Regions from separate parts of the Streptomyces sp. NRRL B-3229 genome, predicted to be linked through region 2. Evidence: predicted binding sites of a transcription regulator. Region 2 holds the regulator's gene; the other holds the start of a gene.
What was found. Region 2 encodes HrcA, which represses chaperone genes, less so after heat shock. Its sites were predicted from a motif close to TTNGCACTCNGNNNNNCNGAGTGCNAA; they were not measured.
Positions count from the first base shown of each region.

Region 1 (8,024 bases), on a different contig from region 2:
ACTGCGGCGGTTCGGCCTCCTCCAGGGAGACCCGGGTGCCGGGGTGGGCGGCGCGAAGGGCGGCGAGGGCGGTGGGGACCAGGGTGGAGCTGCCACTGGGGAAGGACACGAGCCGGACCCGTCCGGCCCGCAGCCCGGCGATCGCGGCGACCTCCTCCTCGGCCGCCGTGAGCCCGGCGAGGATCCCGGCGGCGTGCCGCACCAGGGCCTCGCCCGCCTGCGTCAGCCGCATCTCGCGCCCGCTGCGGACGACCAGGGGCGTGCCCACCGACGCCTCCAGGGCCTTCATCTGCTGGCTGACGGCGGGCTGGGTGCAGCCCAGCTCACGTCCCGCGGCGGAGAAGGAGCCGGTGGCGGCGACGGCACGCAGGACACGGAGATGACGGGCCTCGATCACGGCCCGAGGATAAGCGGCGCTTTGACGCGACGTCGAAAGCGACGGCTGTCCTAATGGTTTCGAGTGTGGCGCGCGGTACGGCGTCCGGCGCACCCCGGGGACGCGGGCGCTGTCGGTCCCGGTCATTAACCTTGCGCCATGACAACGGCATTGATTACGGGATCGACCGCGGGCATCGGTGCCGCGTTCGCACGACGGCTCGCGTCCGACGGGCACAACCTGGTGCTGGTGGCCCGCGACACCAAGCGGCTCCAGGAGCAGGCGACCGAACTCCACGACCGGCACGGCGTCGAGGTGGAGGTCCGCACCGCCGACCTCGCCACGGACGACGGCATCGAGACGGTCGCCGCCCGCCTCTCCGACCGCAAAGCCCCCGTCGACCTGCTCATCAACAACGCCGGCTTCGGCAACAAGGGCCGTTATCTCGACGTCTCCATGGCCGACGAGCTGAAGATGCTCAAGGTGCACTGCGAGGCGGTGCTGCGACTGACGTCGGCGGCGTCGGAGGCGATGCGGGAGCGGGGGCGCGGGGGTGTCGTGAACGTCGCCTCGGTGGCCGCGTTCGTCCCTCGCGGGACCTACGGCGCCTCGAAGGCGTGGGTCGTGCAGTTCACCCAGGGCGTGGCGAAGGACCTGGCGGGCACCGGCGTACGCCTGATGGCCCTGTGCCCCGGCTTCGTCCGCACCGAGTTCCACCAGCGGGCGGGGATGGGCACGGACAACATCCCGAACTGGATGTGGCTCGACGCGGACAAGCTGGTCGCAGCGGCCCTGAGCGACCTGGCCCGCGGCAGGACCCTGTCGATCCCCGACCCCCGCTACAAGGCCCTCATGGGGTTGGTGAAGGTGACGCCCCGGGGACTGCTGGGCGGGGTCTCGTCGAGGACAGGTCGGAAGTACGGACCGCAGTAGAGCCGCGGAGGGAACGGCCACGGGACAGGCACTTTTCCCGTCACCGCAGGACGCCAGGACACCCCAGGGCGGACAATGGTGACGTTCCAGCCGGACCCAGGGGGGCCGGAGGCGGTGTGGCATGACCTTCGTACAGCTCATCGAGTGCAGGACCAGCCGGTTCGACGAGATGAACCGGCTCTTGGACAGCTGGGTCGAGCAGACCAGCGGAAAGCGCACGGCGACGCACGCCACCATCGGGAAGGACCGGGCCGACGCGTCGCACTTCGTGGAGATCGTGGAGTTCCCGTCGTACGAGGAGGCGATGCGCAACTCCGGGCTGCCGGAGACCGAGCGGATCGCCCAGGAGATGGTCGCGCTGTGCGACGCGCCGCCCACCTTCATGGACCTCGACGTGGTGCGGGACGAGCGGCTGAACGCGGTCGTCGCGCGGGAGTTCTTCGAGCGGGCCGGGCGCAGCGGGACCGCGGAGCTGTTCGAGCGGTTCGACGAGGACTACCTCGATCACGACCCCGCCAACGCGGAGGATCTGCGGCTGGCCGGCGCCCGGGAGGAGTACGAAGGATGGCGGCGGGCCTTCGTCTTCAGCTTCCGGGTGGACGACCAGATCGCCCAGGACGACCGGGTGTGCACCCGGTGGGCGTGGGCCGGGAAGCACACGGGCGACTTCGTGGGGATCCCGGCCACCGGGCAGAACGTGACCATGACCGGGACCACCTGGCACCGGTTCCGGGACGGCAGGATCTGCGAGGGGTGGTGGGAGTACGACCGGGCGGGGCTGATGGAGCAGCTGGGGGTACTCGGGGACTGAGCACGGGGACCGGTGACCCGCGAAGGGGAAAGCCCCCGTTCTCCGCACGACGCGGGGAACGGGGGCCTCCTTACGAGCGGTGCGCTCAGTGGGAGTGGCCGTGGCTGTGACCACCGGCGGCCGGCTCCTCCTCTTCCTTCTTCTCGACGACCAGGGTCTCGGTCGTCAGGAGGAGGGAGGCGATGGAGGCGGCGTTCTCCAGGGCGGAGCGGGTGACCTTGACCGGGTCGATGACGCCGGCCTTGACCAGGTCGCCGTACTCGCCGGTCGCGGCGTTGAAGCCCTGGCCCTTGTCGAGCTCGGCGACCTTGGAGGTGATGACGTAGCCCTCGAGGCCCGCGTTCTCGGCGATCCAGCGCAGCGGCTCGACGACGGCCTTGCGGACGACGGCGACACCGGTGGCCTCGTCGCCGGTCTTGCCGAGGCCGCCCTCGAGCACCTTGGCGGCGTGCACCAGAGCGGAGCCACCACCGGAGACGATGCCCTCCTCGACCGCGGCGCGGGTCGCGGAGATGGCGTCCTCCAGACGGTGCTTCTTCTCCTTCAGCTCCACCTCGGTGGCGGCGCCGACCTTGATCACGCACACGCCGCCGGCCAGCTTCGCGAGGCGCTCCTGGAGCTTCTCGCGGTCCCAGTCGGAGTCGGTGTTCTCGATCTCGGCCTTGATCTGGGCGACGCGGCCCGCGACGGCGGCGGAGTCACCGGCGCCGTCGACGACCGTGGTGTCGTCCTTGGTGACCGTGACACGGCGGGCGGTGCCCAGCACCTCCAGGCCGACCTGGTCGAGCTTGAGGCCGACCTCCTCGGAGATGACCTCGGCGCCGGTGAGGGTCGCCAGGTCCTGGAGCATCGCCTTGCGGCGGTCACCGAAGCCGGGGGCCTTGACCGCGACCGCGTTGAAGGTGCCGCGGATCTTGTTGACGACCAGGGTCGACAGGGCCTCGCCCTCGACGTCCTCGGCGATGATCAGCAGCGGCTTGGAGGCACCCGACTGGATGACCTTCTCGAGCAGCGGCAGCAGGTCCTGGATCGAGGAGATCTTGCCCTGGTTGATCAGGATGTACGGGTCGTCGAGGACGGCCTCCATACGCTCCTGGTCGGAGACCATGTACGGGGACAGGTAGCCCTTGTCGAAGGCCATGCCCTCGGTGAAGTCCAGCTCCAGACCGAAGGTGTTGGACTCCTCGACGGTGATGACACCGTCCTTGCCGACCTTGTCCATCGCCTCGGCGATGAGCTCGCCGACCTGCGAGTCCTGGGCGGACAGCGCGGCCACGGCGGCGATGTCGGACTTCTCGTCGATCGGGCGGGCCGTCGCGAGGAGGTCCTCGGAGATGGCGGCGACGGCGGCGTCGATGCCCTTCTTCAGGGCGGCCGGGGAGGCACCCGCGGCGACGTTCTTCAGGCCCTCGCGCACCAGCGCCTGGGCGAGCACGGTGGCGGTGGTGGTGCCGTCACCCGCGATGTCGTTGGTCTTGGTCGCCACCTCCTTCACCAGCTGGGCGCCGAGGTTCTCGTACGGGTCCTCGATCTCGACCTCGCGGGCGATCGTGACACCGTCGTTGGTGATGGTGGGAGCGCCGAACTTCTTGTCGATGACGACGTTGCGGCCCTTGGGGCCGATCGTCACCTTGACCGTGTCGGCAAGCTTGTTGACGCCGCGCTCGAGGGCGCGACGGGCGTCCTCGTCGAACTTCAGGATCTTCGCCATGGGAGCGGTTCAGCCCTCTCGGAAAATGTGGGTGAAACGAACTGCGCCCCAGACGCCCGGCTTCATAAGGTGGCGGGGGCCCGGGGCGCAGCTCACAAGCAAAATGTGCTTGAGGTACTGGGTTTCTGGGGGTGACCCCCAGACCCCCTTACTTCTCGATGACCGCGAGCACGTCGCGGGACGAGAGGACGAGGTACTCCTCGCCGTTGTACTTCACCTCGGTGCCGCCGTACTTGCTGTACAGCACGATGTCGCCGACCTTCACGTCGAGCGGCAGGCGCTCGCCGTTCTCGAAGCGGCCCGGACCCACGGCGAGGATGACGCCCTCCTGGGGCTTCTCCTTCGCGGTGTCCGGAATGACCAGGCCAGAGGCGGTGGTCTGCTCGGCGTCGAGCGGCTGGACCACGATGCGGTCCTCGAGCGGCTTGATGGCAACCTTGGAGCTGGTGGTCGTCACGATCCGACCTCCCCCTTCGGAGATCTCACGGGGTTAACTGTCTGAGGTGGCGACCAGGTGGATCCGTCGTCGCGGGTGCCGGACCTGCCCGTCGCTGTGTTGGCACTCTCACCTGCGGAGTGCCAGAGCCGAGACTATGACCGCGATTAGCACTCGGTCAAGCGGAGTGCCAATTCGCTGCGCTGGCTGTGCCGGATCGGGTGCGGGTGGGTGGGGGTTCGCGCCCCGGGGGCTGCGCCCCCGGACCCCCGTCGGCCTGCGGCCTCGTCCTCAAACGCCGGACGGGCTGGAAGCGCCAGCCGGACGAGCTGGATGGCTACAGGTAATCCTCCAGGCGCCCGACCGTCAGGCCCCGCCGCTCGATCTCCCTCAGTACCGTCGTCGTGCGTTGGGTCAGGCCCGGGCCCTGTTCCTCGCCCGAGGCCACCGCGACGATGTCCCCCGGGCGCAGCGGGTGCTGCAACGCACGGCCCTGTACCGAGACGCTCCACAGGACGAGGGCGGAGAGGCCGCAGTCGGTCGCCGCATGGCGGGTCGTGGTGTCGTACGTGCCGTAGGGCGGGCGGAACAGGCGGGGGCGGATTCCGAAGCGGGCGTGGAGTTTCTCCTGCTGGCCGCAGATCTCGGCGCGCTGGCCCGCATAGGGCAGGCCACGCAGGGCGGGGTGGTCGAGGGTGTGGTTCTGGATGCTCGCGCCGACCGACTGGAGGCGGGCGAAGTGGCCGTACCCGGGACCGACCACGCTGTTGGTGAGGAACATGCTGACCGGGAGCCGCAGTTCACGGACCAGGTCGACGAAGCGCGGGTCCCGCTCGGCGCCGTCGTCGTAGGTGAGGAAGACGACCTTGTCGGTCGTCGGCACCCGCTTCACCACCGGGAGCGGGCCGCCCGGGTCCACCGGTACGGGGCGGGCAGGGTGCTCCGGGGGTGCGGGCAGCGAGGCGGTGAGGCCCCAGTGGCGGTACGGCCGTCCGTCGGCGCCGGGCGGGCCGTAGGAGCCCACGCGCTGGGCGGCCTTGCGGCCCAGTCGTTCGATGGGGTCGACGGACTGGGCGCATCCGGTGAGCAGTACGGCCGCCAGCCCGGCGGCGACCAGGGCCCGCTGTTTCACAGGTAGTCCTCGAGGCGCGCGACGGCGTATCCCTCGGCCGTGACCTTGTCCAGGAAGCGGCGGACCATGTCGGGCATGGTGCCCTTGCCGTCCGACCGGCCCCGGAAGTGGCTGAGCACGATGTCACCGGGGTGGATGTCCTGGTCCGTCTCGCGGTACTCCCAGTGGTCGGCGAAGACCTCCTCGTTCCAGATCGGCGCGTACCGCACCCCGCAGGACTTCGCCGCGCGCAAGGTGTCCGCGTTGTAGTTGCCGTAGGGCGGGCGGAAGAGCCGGGGCCGGGTGCCGTAGCGCTTCTCGATGACGTCCTGCATCCCGCAGATCTCGTGCTTCTGGCGGGCGTACGACAGTGCGGGCAGGTAGGGGTGGTGGAGGGTGTGGTTGTCGAGCACGACCCCGCGGTCCCGCATCCTCGCGAAGTAGCCGTAGTCGCTCTTGATCAGGTAGTCGCTGAGGAAGGCGGTGTACGGCAGGTTCAGCTCGGTCGTCATCCGCAGGAAGGCGGGGTCCTTCTCGGCGCCGTCGTCGATGGTCAGGAAGACGATCTTCCGGTCAGTGGGGATCGTGGTGAAGACCGGTGGGAGCCCGTCCTCCTCGTGGCCGTCGACCTCGAAGCCCCGGCGGGTGGTGATGCGGGGCTTCTGCGCGGGGGCCGGCGGTGCCGTGAGCGGGACCCGCTTCAGACCCCAGTGCCTGGCGGCGGCGATGCGGGCCTGCTCGGCGCGGAACTCGGCGGCGCGGATGCGGGTCTTGTCGGCCTGGACGTCGGTGAGGTCGGCGGCGGGGGCCGGGGGCGCCTTCAGGGGTTGGCCCGCCCGGATGCCGGCCGACTGGTGCCGGGCGCCGGTTCCGTTCCGCTCGGCGCAGCCGGAGACCAGGGCGGCTACGGCCAGAAGGACGAGTCCGCTGCGGATCGACACCATGAATGCACTGTTTTTATACTTTTGTCCCACCGTTCGCATGGGCCGGATCCTCGCAGGTCACTCCCCTGGTCCCGGGGCGACACCGCCACCGGGGAGCACGCCGTCCACCGACTGGCCCACAATGACCCGGTGAACGACCTCGCCCCCCTCCTCACCCCCGAGGGCCGCGCCCTCCTCGACTCCGTGCGCGGCACCGCCCCCGCCGACGAACTCGCCGTCGCCACCCGGCTGCGCCGCGAGCACCCGGCCGAACTGGTCTCCGCCGCGCTCGGCCAGGCGCGGCTGCGGCAGCGGGCGGTGGCGAAGTTCGGGGCCGAGGACGCGGGGCGGATGTTCTTCACGCCGAACGGGGTGGAGCAGTCGACGCGGGCGAGTGTCGCGGCCTACCGGGCCGAGCGCTTCCGGGCGATGGGGGTGACCTCCGTCGCCGACCTGTGCTGCGGGATCGGCGGGGACGCGATCGCGCTGGCGCGGGCCGGGATCCGGGTCCTCGCGGTGGACAGGGACCCGCTGACCGCGGCGGCCGCGCGGGCGAACGCGGACGCGCTGGGGCTCGCCGACCTGATCGAGGTGCGGGAGGCGGACGTCACGGAGGTCGACACGGCCGCGTACGACGCCGTGTTCGTGGACCCGGCCCGGCGCTCCACGAAACGCGGGCGCATCTTCGACCCGGAGGCCTACTCGCCCCCGCTCTCCTGGGCCGTCCAGGCGGCCCTCGGGGCCCCGCACGCCGCGCTGAAGGTGGCGCCCGGCATCCCGCACGAGGCGGTCCCCGAGGAGGCCGAGGCGGAGTGGATCTCCGACGGCGGGGACGTGAAGGAGGCCGTGCTGTGGTTCGGCGGCACCCCGGGCGCCGTACGGGCCACCCTGCTGCCGGGACCGCGGACCCTGCTGGGCCGGGGGCTCCCCGACCCCGAAGTCCGGTCCGTGGGGCGGTACTTGTACGAGCCGGACGGTGCCGTCATCCGGGCCCATCTGGTCGCCGAGGCGGCCGAGGAGCTCGACGGCGGGCTGATCGACCCGACCATCGCCTACGTCACCGCGGACGCCCTGCGTGCGACGCCGTACGCGACGGCGTACGAAATCACCGACCAACTCCCCTTCAACGTGAAGAAGTTGAAGGCGCTGCTGCGGGAGCGGGAGGTCGGCATCCTGACCGTGAAGAAGCGGGGGTCGGCCGTCGAGCCGGAGGAGCTGCGGCGCAAGGCACTGCCGAAGCCGCAGGGCACGAACGCGGTGACGGTGTTCCTGACGCGGGTCGCGGGGGCGCCGACCATGCTGGTCGGCGCCCCCGCGAGGGCCGTCACTGGTGCTGGACCGTCCTGAGCGGCTCCAGGTGCGGGTCGGCGCCGACCGGCCCGGTCCGCGCCGCGGTGGCGTTCAGGGTCGCGTCGCCGCCGGTGCGCAGGGCGGCGGTCCGGCTGCTCGCCGGTTCGTCACCGTTGCGGAACGGCGTGTAGACGACCTGGGCGCTGTTCGCGGCGACCGAGGCGCCCGCCGAACTGAGCGTGCCCGCCGAGAGGTTGCCGGTGCCGCCGAAGGCGATCACGGAGTTGGTGCTCGCGGACTCACGCAGCAGATAGCTCGTCAGCTCGGACGAGAGAGAAGCGCGGGAGGTCCACAGCACCGGCCCGAAGACGTTCATCGCCCCGGCCGCCGACAGCCCGTCGCGCCAGGAACCGGAGTAGGCGAGCGCCACGTT
Region 1 covers NZ_JOGP01000006.1:224,629-232,652, forward strand. Annotated here, with positions in the region: gene IF54_RS0111250 (LysR family transcriptional regulator) at 1-397, opposite strand, end outside; gene IF54_RS0111255 (SDR family NAD(P)-dependent oxidoreductase) at 536-1,309, shown strand; gene IF54_RS0111260 (ester cyclase) at 1,431-2,120, shown strand; gene groL (chaperonin GroEL) at 2,206-3,831, opposite strand; gene groES (co-chaperone GroES) at 3,980-4,288, opposite strand; gene IF54_RS0111275 (polysaccharide deacetylase family protein) at 4,605-5,399, opposite strand; gene IF54_RS0111280 (polysaccharide deacetylase family protein) at 5,396-6,322, opposite strand; gene IF54_RS0111285 (class I SAM-dependent methyltransferase) at 6,452-7,648, shown strand; gene IF54_RS40480 (cell wall-binding repeat-containing protein) at 7,626-8,024, opposite strand, start outside.
Region 1: groES (co-chaperone GroES) is a predicted target of HrcA. The motif match lies at 4,435-4,461, and genes of this name have one in related genera.

Region 2 (8,024 bases):
GTCCCTCGTCTTGCCCTCGCAGTCGACGGTGGCCACGGTGTTCACACTGGCGCTCGGCGTCCGGTCGCCGTTGTCGTACGAGGCCGTGCAGGTCAGCCAACTCACGTCGGCCTTCTGCCGGTTCAGCTCCTTGGTGACCAGCTGGTCGGTGGTGTAGGACACGGTCGCGGAACTGACCGCACCCGCCGGATCGCAGGCGGAGAGCCCGCCCACGGCCAGCACGGCGAGCACCACCGCACCCACCGCCCGCATCCCGCGCGGCCGACGCCAGATCTGCCTCAACGCCCCCATGGACAGCAGACTGCCACCGCGTACCGTCCGACGGAAGGGCGCATACGGCCACCCGCGCGCCGCTTGCTCCCCGGACCGTGCGCCCGCGCTCAGCCGCGCAGCAGCAGCCACTCCTGGAGTTCCACCAGGTTGCCCTCGGGGTCCTTGAGGTGGGCCACGCGCATGCGGTCCGTCATGGGGGCGGGGCCGTTCAGGAGGGTCGCGCCGCGGGCGGTGATCTGCGCGCAGTAGGTGTCCAGGTCGTCCACGCGGAGCACCACCAGGGAGCGGTGCCCGGTGGCCGCGCCCCCGAGTTCGTCCAGGACCTCCGCCATCATCGAGCGGTCCTGGAGCGCGATGCCGGCCGAGCCGGTGGCGGGGCTGAACTTCTCGTACGGTCCCTCCGTCGCGCCCGACTGGGGCTTGAGGCCGAGGACTTCGGCGTAGAAGCGGTAGCAGGCGGCGAAGTCGGTGACGAGCAGGCGTACTTGGGCGAGTTCCACAGCCGTCCTCCGGGAGGTCAGGACCAGCGGCCGGTGCGGCCGAGGAGCAGGGCGGTCGCCGCGGTACCGGCGGTCGAGGTGCGCAGCACGGTAGGTCCGAGGACGTAGGGCCGCGCGCCGGCCTCCTCGAAGAGCGCCAACTCGTCCTTGGCGACGCCGCCTTCGGGGCCGACGACCAGCACGATCTCGCCCTCCTCGGGCAGTTCGGCGGTGGCCAGCGGCTCGCTGCCGCGATCGAAGTCGGAGTGCAGCACCGCGGCGAAGTCCGCTTTGGCGAGAAGTGCGGCAACCTGCTTGGTGCTCGCCGCGTCCGCGACCTCCGGGAAGCGGACCCGGCGGGACTGCTTGCCGGCCTCGCGGGCGGTGGCCCGCCATTTCGCGAGCGCCTTCAGGCCCCGGTCGCCCCGCCACTGGGTGATGCAACGGGCCGCCTGCCACGGCACGATGGCGTCGACGCCGACCTCGGTCATGGTCTCCACGGCGAGTTCACCGCGGTCGCCCTTGGGGAGGGCCTGGACGACGGTGATGCGGGGCTGGGGCTGCGGCTCCTCAAAGACCGAGTCCAGCTGGACGACCAGCCGGTCCTTGCCCTCGGCGGCGAGCACCACGCAGTCCGCCCAACGCCCGGCCCCGTCGGTGAGGATGACGTCCTCGCCGGGCTGGAGCCGCTTCACCGAGACGGCGTGCCGGCCTTCGGGGCCGTCGAGGACGTAGTGCCCGCCGCCGCCCGCGTCGAAGTGGTCGACGACGAATACTGGCGCGGTCATCGCAGTCCTCCCTTGGCCGACAACGCTGTCCGAGCGTCCGCGAGTTCGGCCGCGAGGAGCTCCACGAGCCGGCCCGCGGGCAGGTCGCGGGCCATACGGTGGCCCTGTCCCGCCCACAGTGCCATGCCCTGCGGGTCCTTGGCCTTGGCAGCGGCCTTCCGCAGCGGCGCGGTGAGGTGGTGGACCTCGGGGTAGGCGGCGGGCGCGTAGGGGCCGTGCTCGCGCAGGAAGCGGTTGACCAGGCCGCGGGCGGGGCGGCCGGAGAAGGCACGGGTCAGCTCGGTGCGGACGTAGAGCGGGTTGGTCAGCGCCTGCTTGTGCACGTCGGGGGCGCCGGACTCGTGGGTGGCGAGGAACGCCGTGCCGAGCTGGGCCGCGCTCGCGCCCGCGGCGAGGACGGCGGCGATCTGGCTGCCGCGCATGATGCCGCCGGCGGCGACGATCGGGAGGGTCACGGTCTCGCGGATCTGCGCGACGAGGGAGAGCAGGCCGAGGCCGGAGCCGTCCTGCTCGGGGATGTCCCGGTGGGTGCCCTGGTGGCCGCCGGCCTCCACGCCCTGGGCTATCACCGCGTCGGCGCCCGCGTACTGGACGGCGAGGGCCTCTTCGGGGGTGGTCGCGGTGACGAGGGTGAAGATGCCGGCCCGGCGCAGGGACTCCAGGGTCTCGGCGCTCGGGATGCCGAAGTGGAAGGAGGCCACGGGGACCGGGTTGTCGAGGAGGACGGCGAGCTTGGCGTCGTAGCCGTCGTCCCGTCCGCCGTCGGGGTCGCCGAGCTCGGTGTCGTACCAGCCGGCCTCACCGGCCAGCTGGTGGGCGTAGACCTCGACCGCGGCCGGGTCCGCGTACTCCGGCTGCGGCATGAAGAGGTTGACGCCGAAGGGCCGCCCCGTCAGGCCGCGCAGCTGCTTGATGTCCTGGTACATCCCGTCGGCCGTCTTGTACCCGGCGGCCAGGAATCCGAGCCCGCCGGCCTCGGACACGGCGGCGGCGAGCTGCGGCACGGAGACGCCGCCCGCCATGGGGGCCTGCACGATCGGATGAGGGAAGAGATCGGTCAGTGCGGAGGACATGACGGCATGTTGTCACGTCCTCCGAACAAGTCCGAATCCGACCGCCCCGTCGGCACAGGCCGACGGCACGGACCAGGAAACCGGCTCAGACAAGGCCCTGCACGGGCCCTTCAGCAGGCTCAGGTACGCCCGTTGAACGCGTCCTTCAGCCGGGAGAACAGCCCCTGCTGGCCCGGCTGGAACTGCCCGGTCGGCCGTTCTTCGCCTCGCAGCTTGGCCAGCTCGCGGAGCAGTCGTTCCTGCTCCGGGTCCAGCTTCGTCGGGGTCTGGACCTCGACGTGGACGATGAGGTCACCCCGGCCGCCGCCGCGCAGGTGCGTGACACCCCGGCTGTGCAGCGGGATCGACTGGCCGGACTGGGTGCCGGGCCGGATGTCGACCTCCTCCATGCCGTCCAGCGTCTCCAGCGGCACCTTGGTGCCGAGCGACGCCGCCGTCATCGGGAGCGTGACCGTGCAGTGCAGGTCGTCGCCGCGCCGCTGGAACTGCGAGTGCGGCAGCTCGTGGATCTCGACGTAGAGGTCACCGGCGGGACCGCCACCGGGACCGACCTCGCCCTCGCCCGCGAGCTGGATGCGCGTGCCGTTGTCCACACCCGCCGGGATCTTCACGGTGAGGGTGCGGCGCGAGCGGACCCGGCCGTCGCCGGCGCACTCCGGGCACGGGGTCGGGACGACGGTGCCGAAGCCCTGGCACTGCGGGCAGGGACGGGACGTCATGACCTGGCCCAGGAAGGACCGCGTCACCTGCGACACCTCACCGCGACCGCGGCACATGTCACACGTCTGCGCGGAGGTGCCCGGCGCGGCGCCCTCACCACTGCACGTGGTGCAGACGATCGCCGTGTCGACCTGGATGTCCTTCGTGGTGCCGAAGGCCGCCTCGTCGAGCTCGATCTCCAGCCGGATCATCGCGTCCTGGCCGCGCCGGGTGCGCGAACGCGGACCCCGCTGCGAGGCCGTACCGAAGAACGCGTCCATGATGTCCGAGAAGTTCCCGAACCCACCAGCCCCGAAGCCGCCCGCGCCTCCGCCGCCGGCCTGCGAGAGCGGGTCGCCGCCGAGGTCGTAGACCTGCTTCTTCTGCGGGTCCGACAACACCTCGTAAGCGGCGTTGATCTCCTTGAACCGCTCCTGGGTCTTCGGATCCGGGTTGACGTCCGGGTGCAGCTCGCGTGCGAGCCGGCGGAACGCCTTCTTGATCTCATCCTGCGACGCGTCGCGGCGCACGCCGAGAACGGCGTAGTAGTCCGTGGCCACTTACGACTCCGCCAGGATCTGTCCGACGTACCGTGCCACTGCGCGTACCGCTCCCATCGTTCCCGGGTAATCCATGCGGGTCGGTCCGACCACGCCGAGCTTGGCGACTGCCTCGCCGCCCGAACCGTAGCCGACCGACACCACCGAAGTGGAGTTGAGTCCCTCGTAGGCGTTCTCATGACCGATACGCACGGTCATGCCCGAATCGCCGGCCTCTCCAAGGAGTTTGAGGAGGACGACCTGCTCCTCCAGTGCCTCCAGGACGGGCCGGATGGTGAGGGGAAAGTCATGTCCGAAGCGGGTGAGATTGGCTGTGCCGCCGATCATCAGCCGCTCCTCGTTCTCCTCGACGAGTGTCTCCAGGAGAGTGGAGAGCACTGTCGCGACCGTACCCCGATCCTCGACGTCGAAGCCCTCGGGCAGGTCCTCGACCAGTCGGGGCACATCGGCGAACCGCCGCCCCGCGACCCGGCTGTTGAGCCGGGCCCGCAGATCGGCGAGCGAGGCCTCCCCGAAGGGCGCCGGGCAGTCGACCAGCCGCTGCTCGACCCGGCCGGTGTCCGTGATCAGCACGAGCATCAGACGCGCGGGCGCGAGCGAGAGCAGCTCGACGTGCCGGACGGTGGACCGGGTGAGGGAGGGGTACTGCACGACGGCGACCTGCCGGGTCAGCTGCGCGAGCAGCCGCACGGTCCGGGCCACGACGTCGTCGAGGTCGACCGCGCCGTCGAGGAAGTTCTGGATGGCGCGCCGCTCCGGGGCGGTCATCGGCTTGACGCCCGCCAGCTTGTCGACGAACAGCCGGTAGCCCTTGTCCGTCGGGATACGCCCGGCACTGGTGTGCGGCTGGGCGATGAACCCCTCGTCCTCCAGGGCCGCCATGTCGTTGCGGACGGTCGCCGGGGAGACTCCGAGGTTGTGCCGCTCGGTCAGGGCCTTCGACCCGACCGGCTCCTCGGTGCCGACGTAGTCCTGGACGATGGCGCGCAACACCTGGAGCCTGCGTTCACTCAGCATCGCGCACACCTCCAGAATGCGTTCCCTCGGTATCTCGCCTGGCACTCTGTCCGTCCGAGTGCCAGCGCTCCCCGAGCCAGTGTACGGCGGTGGGGTGCTCCCAGGGCAAGGTCGGTCCCGTGGGGCAGGTTCCTGCCGTTAGCGTCGCGGTATGACGGTGACTTGGGAAGAGCTCGGGTGGGAGCGGGTCGCGACCGGGGTCGGGCGGTGCCGGCTGCCCCGCTGGGACTGTACGGCGGGCCTGGTGATCGGCGCGGGCACGGCCCTCCTGATCGACGCGGGCGCCGACCTCGCCGAGGGCGCACGGCTGCGGGCCGAGGCGGAGGAGCTGGCCGGGCACCGTGTGACCCATCTCGCGCTGACCCACCCCCACTTCGACCATGTCTTCGGGGCTGCGGCGTTCGCGGGGGCGGAGGTGTTCGGCGCGGTGGGCGTGGAGACGGTGCTGACGGGACGCCTCGGCCGCGCGGAACTGCGGGCGGACGCGGTGCGCAACGGCCTGGAGCCGTCGCCGGCCGACGAGGCGGTGGACGCCCTGGTCTCCCCCCGGCATCACGTCTCCGGCGAGTGGACGCTCGACCTGGGCGACGGCCGCCAGGTCCTGCTGGCGAACGTCGGCCCCGGGCACACGTCCCACGACCTCGCGGTCCTCGTCCCCGGCTCCCCGGAGGTGGTCTTCTGCGGCGACCTGGTCGAGGAGTCCGGCGAACCCCAGGCGGGCCCGGACGCCGTACCGCAGCAGTGGCCCGCGGCCCTGGACCGCCTCCTCGACCTGGGCGGCGAGGACGCGCTGTACGTGCCCGGTCACGGAGCGGTGGTGGACGCGGAGTTCGTACGACGTCAGCGGGACGCCCTGGCGAGAAGCTTCGGCGTGTCGCGTTAGCCCGGGGCGGGCTTCTCCTATCGTCATCCGAATGCGCCAGTACTCCGCCGACCTGACCCCTCCGTGGAAGAAGCCGAAGCCGGTACCGGAGATTCCGGCCGAGCCCGGCCTGGTGGTCGAGGAGCCCGGCACCGGCTTCTGTGGCGCGGTGATCCGCTGCGAGGCGGGCACGGTGACCCTGGAGGACCGCTTCGGCAAGCACCGGGTCTTCCCACTGGAGCCCCGCGGTTTCCTCCTGGAGGGCCGGGTGGTGACCCTGGTCAGACCCCCGGCGACGGCTCCCGTACGACCGTCCCGTACCGCGTCCGGCTCGGTGGCCGTGCCCGGCGCACGCGCACGCGTGGCCCGCGCCGGCCGTATCTACGTCGAGGGCCGCCATGACGCGGAACTGGTCGAGAAGGTCTGGGGCGACGACCTGCGCATCGAGGGCGTGGTCGTGGAGTACCTGGAGGGCGTGGACGACCTCCCCGCGATCGTGGCCGAGTTCGCACCCGGCCCGGACGCGCGGCTGGGCGTCCTGGTGGACCACCTGGTGCCGGGCAGCAAGGAGTCCCGCATCGCCGCATCGGTCACCAGCGAACACGCCCTGGTCGTGGGCCACCCCTACATCGACATCTGGGAGGCGGTGAAGCCGTCGTCCCTGGGTATCGAGGCGTGGCCGAGAGTCCCCCACGGCCAGGACTGGAAAACGGGCGTGTGCAAGGCACTGGGCTGGCCGTCGGACAACACGGGCGCGGTGTGGCAGGCGATCCTGAAGCGGGTGAACTCGTACAAGGACCTGGAGCCGGAGTTGCTCGGGCGAGTGGAGGAACTGATCGATTTCGTCACAGCTCAGTGACGCTCCCCAGGGGCGCGGGGCTGTATCGATATGCGGCTCCGCCGCGTGGGCGCGACCAGCCACAAACACACCAGCAGCCGCCCGACGACACAGCCCCCACCCCCGTAGGCGCTCAGTCCACCAGGTCCCGCACCACCGCATCCGCCAGCAACCGCCCCCGCAGCGTCAGCACAGCCCGCCCCTCCTCGTACGGCCCGGTCTCCAGCAGCCCCTCCCCCAGCGCCCGGCGAGAAGCAGCCAGCCCCTCCTCGCGCAGAAGAGCGAGCGGCGCCCCCTCCCGCAACCGCAGCTCCAGCAGGATCCGCTCCACCCGCCGGTCCTCGCCCGAGAGCAGCTCACGCCCGGCCCCCGGCGACTTCCCCGCAGCCAGCGCCGCCGCGTACGCCCCCGGGTGCTTCACGTTCCACCACCGCACCCCGCCCACGTGCGAGTGCGCTCCGGGGCCCGCGCCCCACCAGTCGGCGCCCCGCCAGTACAGCTCGTTGTGCAGACAGCGGGCCGCCTCCGAGGTGGCCCAGTTGGAGACCTCGTACCAGTCGAACCCCGCCTCCGCCAGCACCGAGTCCGCGATCAGATACCGGTCCGCGTGCACGTCGTCGTCGGTCATCGGCACCTCGCCTCGGCGGATGCGCCGGGCCAGCTGGGTGCCCTCCTCGACGATCAGCGCGTACGCCGACACGTGGTCAGGACCGGCCCCGAGCGCCGCCTCCAGGGACGCCCGCCAGTCGTCGTCGGACTCGCCGGGGGTGCCGTAGATCAGGTCCAGGTTGACGTGGTCGAACCCCGCCGCCCGGGCCTCCGCCACGCACGCCTCGGGCCGACCCGGGGTGTGCGTGCGGTCCAGCACCTTCAGTACGTGCTGCCGGGCGCTCTGCATCCCGAAGGAGACCCGGTTGAAGCCGCCCTCGCGCAGCGCCGACAGGTACGCCGGGTCGACGGACTCCGGGTTCGCCTCGGTGGTGACCTCGGCGTCCTCGGCGAGACCGAACTCGTCACGAATCGCCGCGAGCATCCGTACGAGGTCCCCGGCAGCCAGCAGCGTCGGCGTACCGCCCCCGACGAACACCGTGCGCACCGGGCGCGGGTCGTCGCCGAGCACCTTCCGGGCCAGCCGGATCTCGTCGATCAGCGTGTCCGCGTAGTTGTCCCGGGAGGCCAGCACCCCGCCCGTGCCGCGCAGCTCGGTCGCCGTGTAGGTGTTGAAGTCGCAGTAGCCGCAGCGGGTTGCGCAGTACGGGACGTGCAGGTAGAAGCCGAGGGGGCGGTCGGCGGAACCGGTGAGCGCGGACGCGGGGAGCGAGCCGTCGTCGGGGACGGGTTCGCCGTCGGGGAGTGCGGAGGGCATGTCCTCCATTGTCCAGCACCCGGGCGGAGAGCTACTCCGCCTGGAGGACCAGCAGCGCCAGGTCGTCCT
Region 2 covers NZ_JOGP01000002.1:350,450-358,473, reverse strand. Annotated here, with positions in the region: gene IF54_RS0104550 (hypothetical protein) at 1-291, opposite strand, end outside; gene IF54_RS0104545 (VOC family protein) at 381-773, opposite strand; gene IF54_RS0104540 (16S rRNA (uracil(1498)-N(3))-methyltransferase) at 791-1,540, opposite strand; gene IF54_RS0104535 (nitronate monooxygenase) at 1,537-2,613, opposite strand; gene dnaJ (molecular chaperone DnaJ) at 2,733-3,872, opposite strand; gene hrcA (heat-inducible transcriptional repressor HrcA) at 3,873-4,889, opposite strand; gene IF54_RS0104520 (MBL fold metallo-hydrolase) at 5,041-5,772, shown strand; gene IF54_RS0104515 (DUF3097 domain-containing protein) at 5,804-6,610, shown strand; gene hemW (radical SAM family heme chaperone HemW) at 6,723-7,955, opposite strand; gene IF54_RS0104505 (SpoIIE family protein phosphatase) at 7,987-8,024, opposite strand, start outside.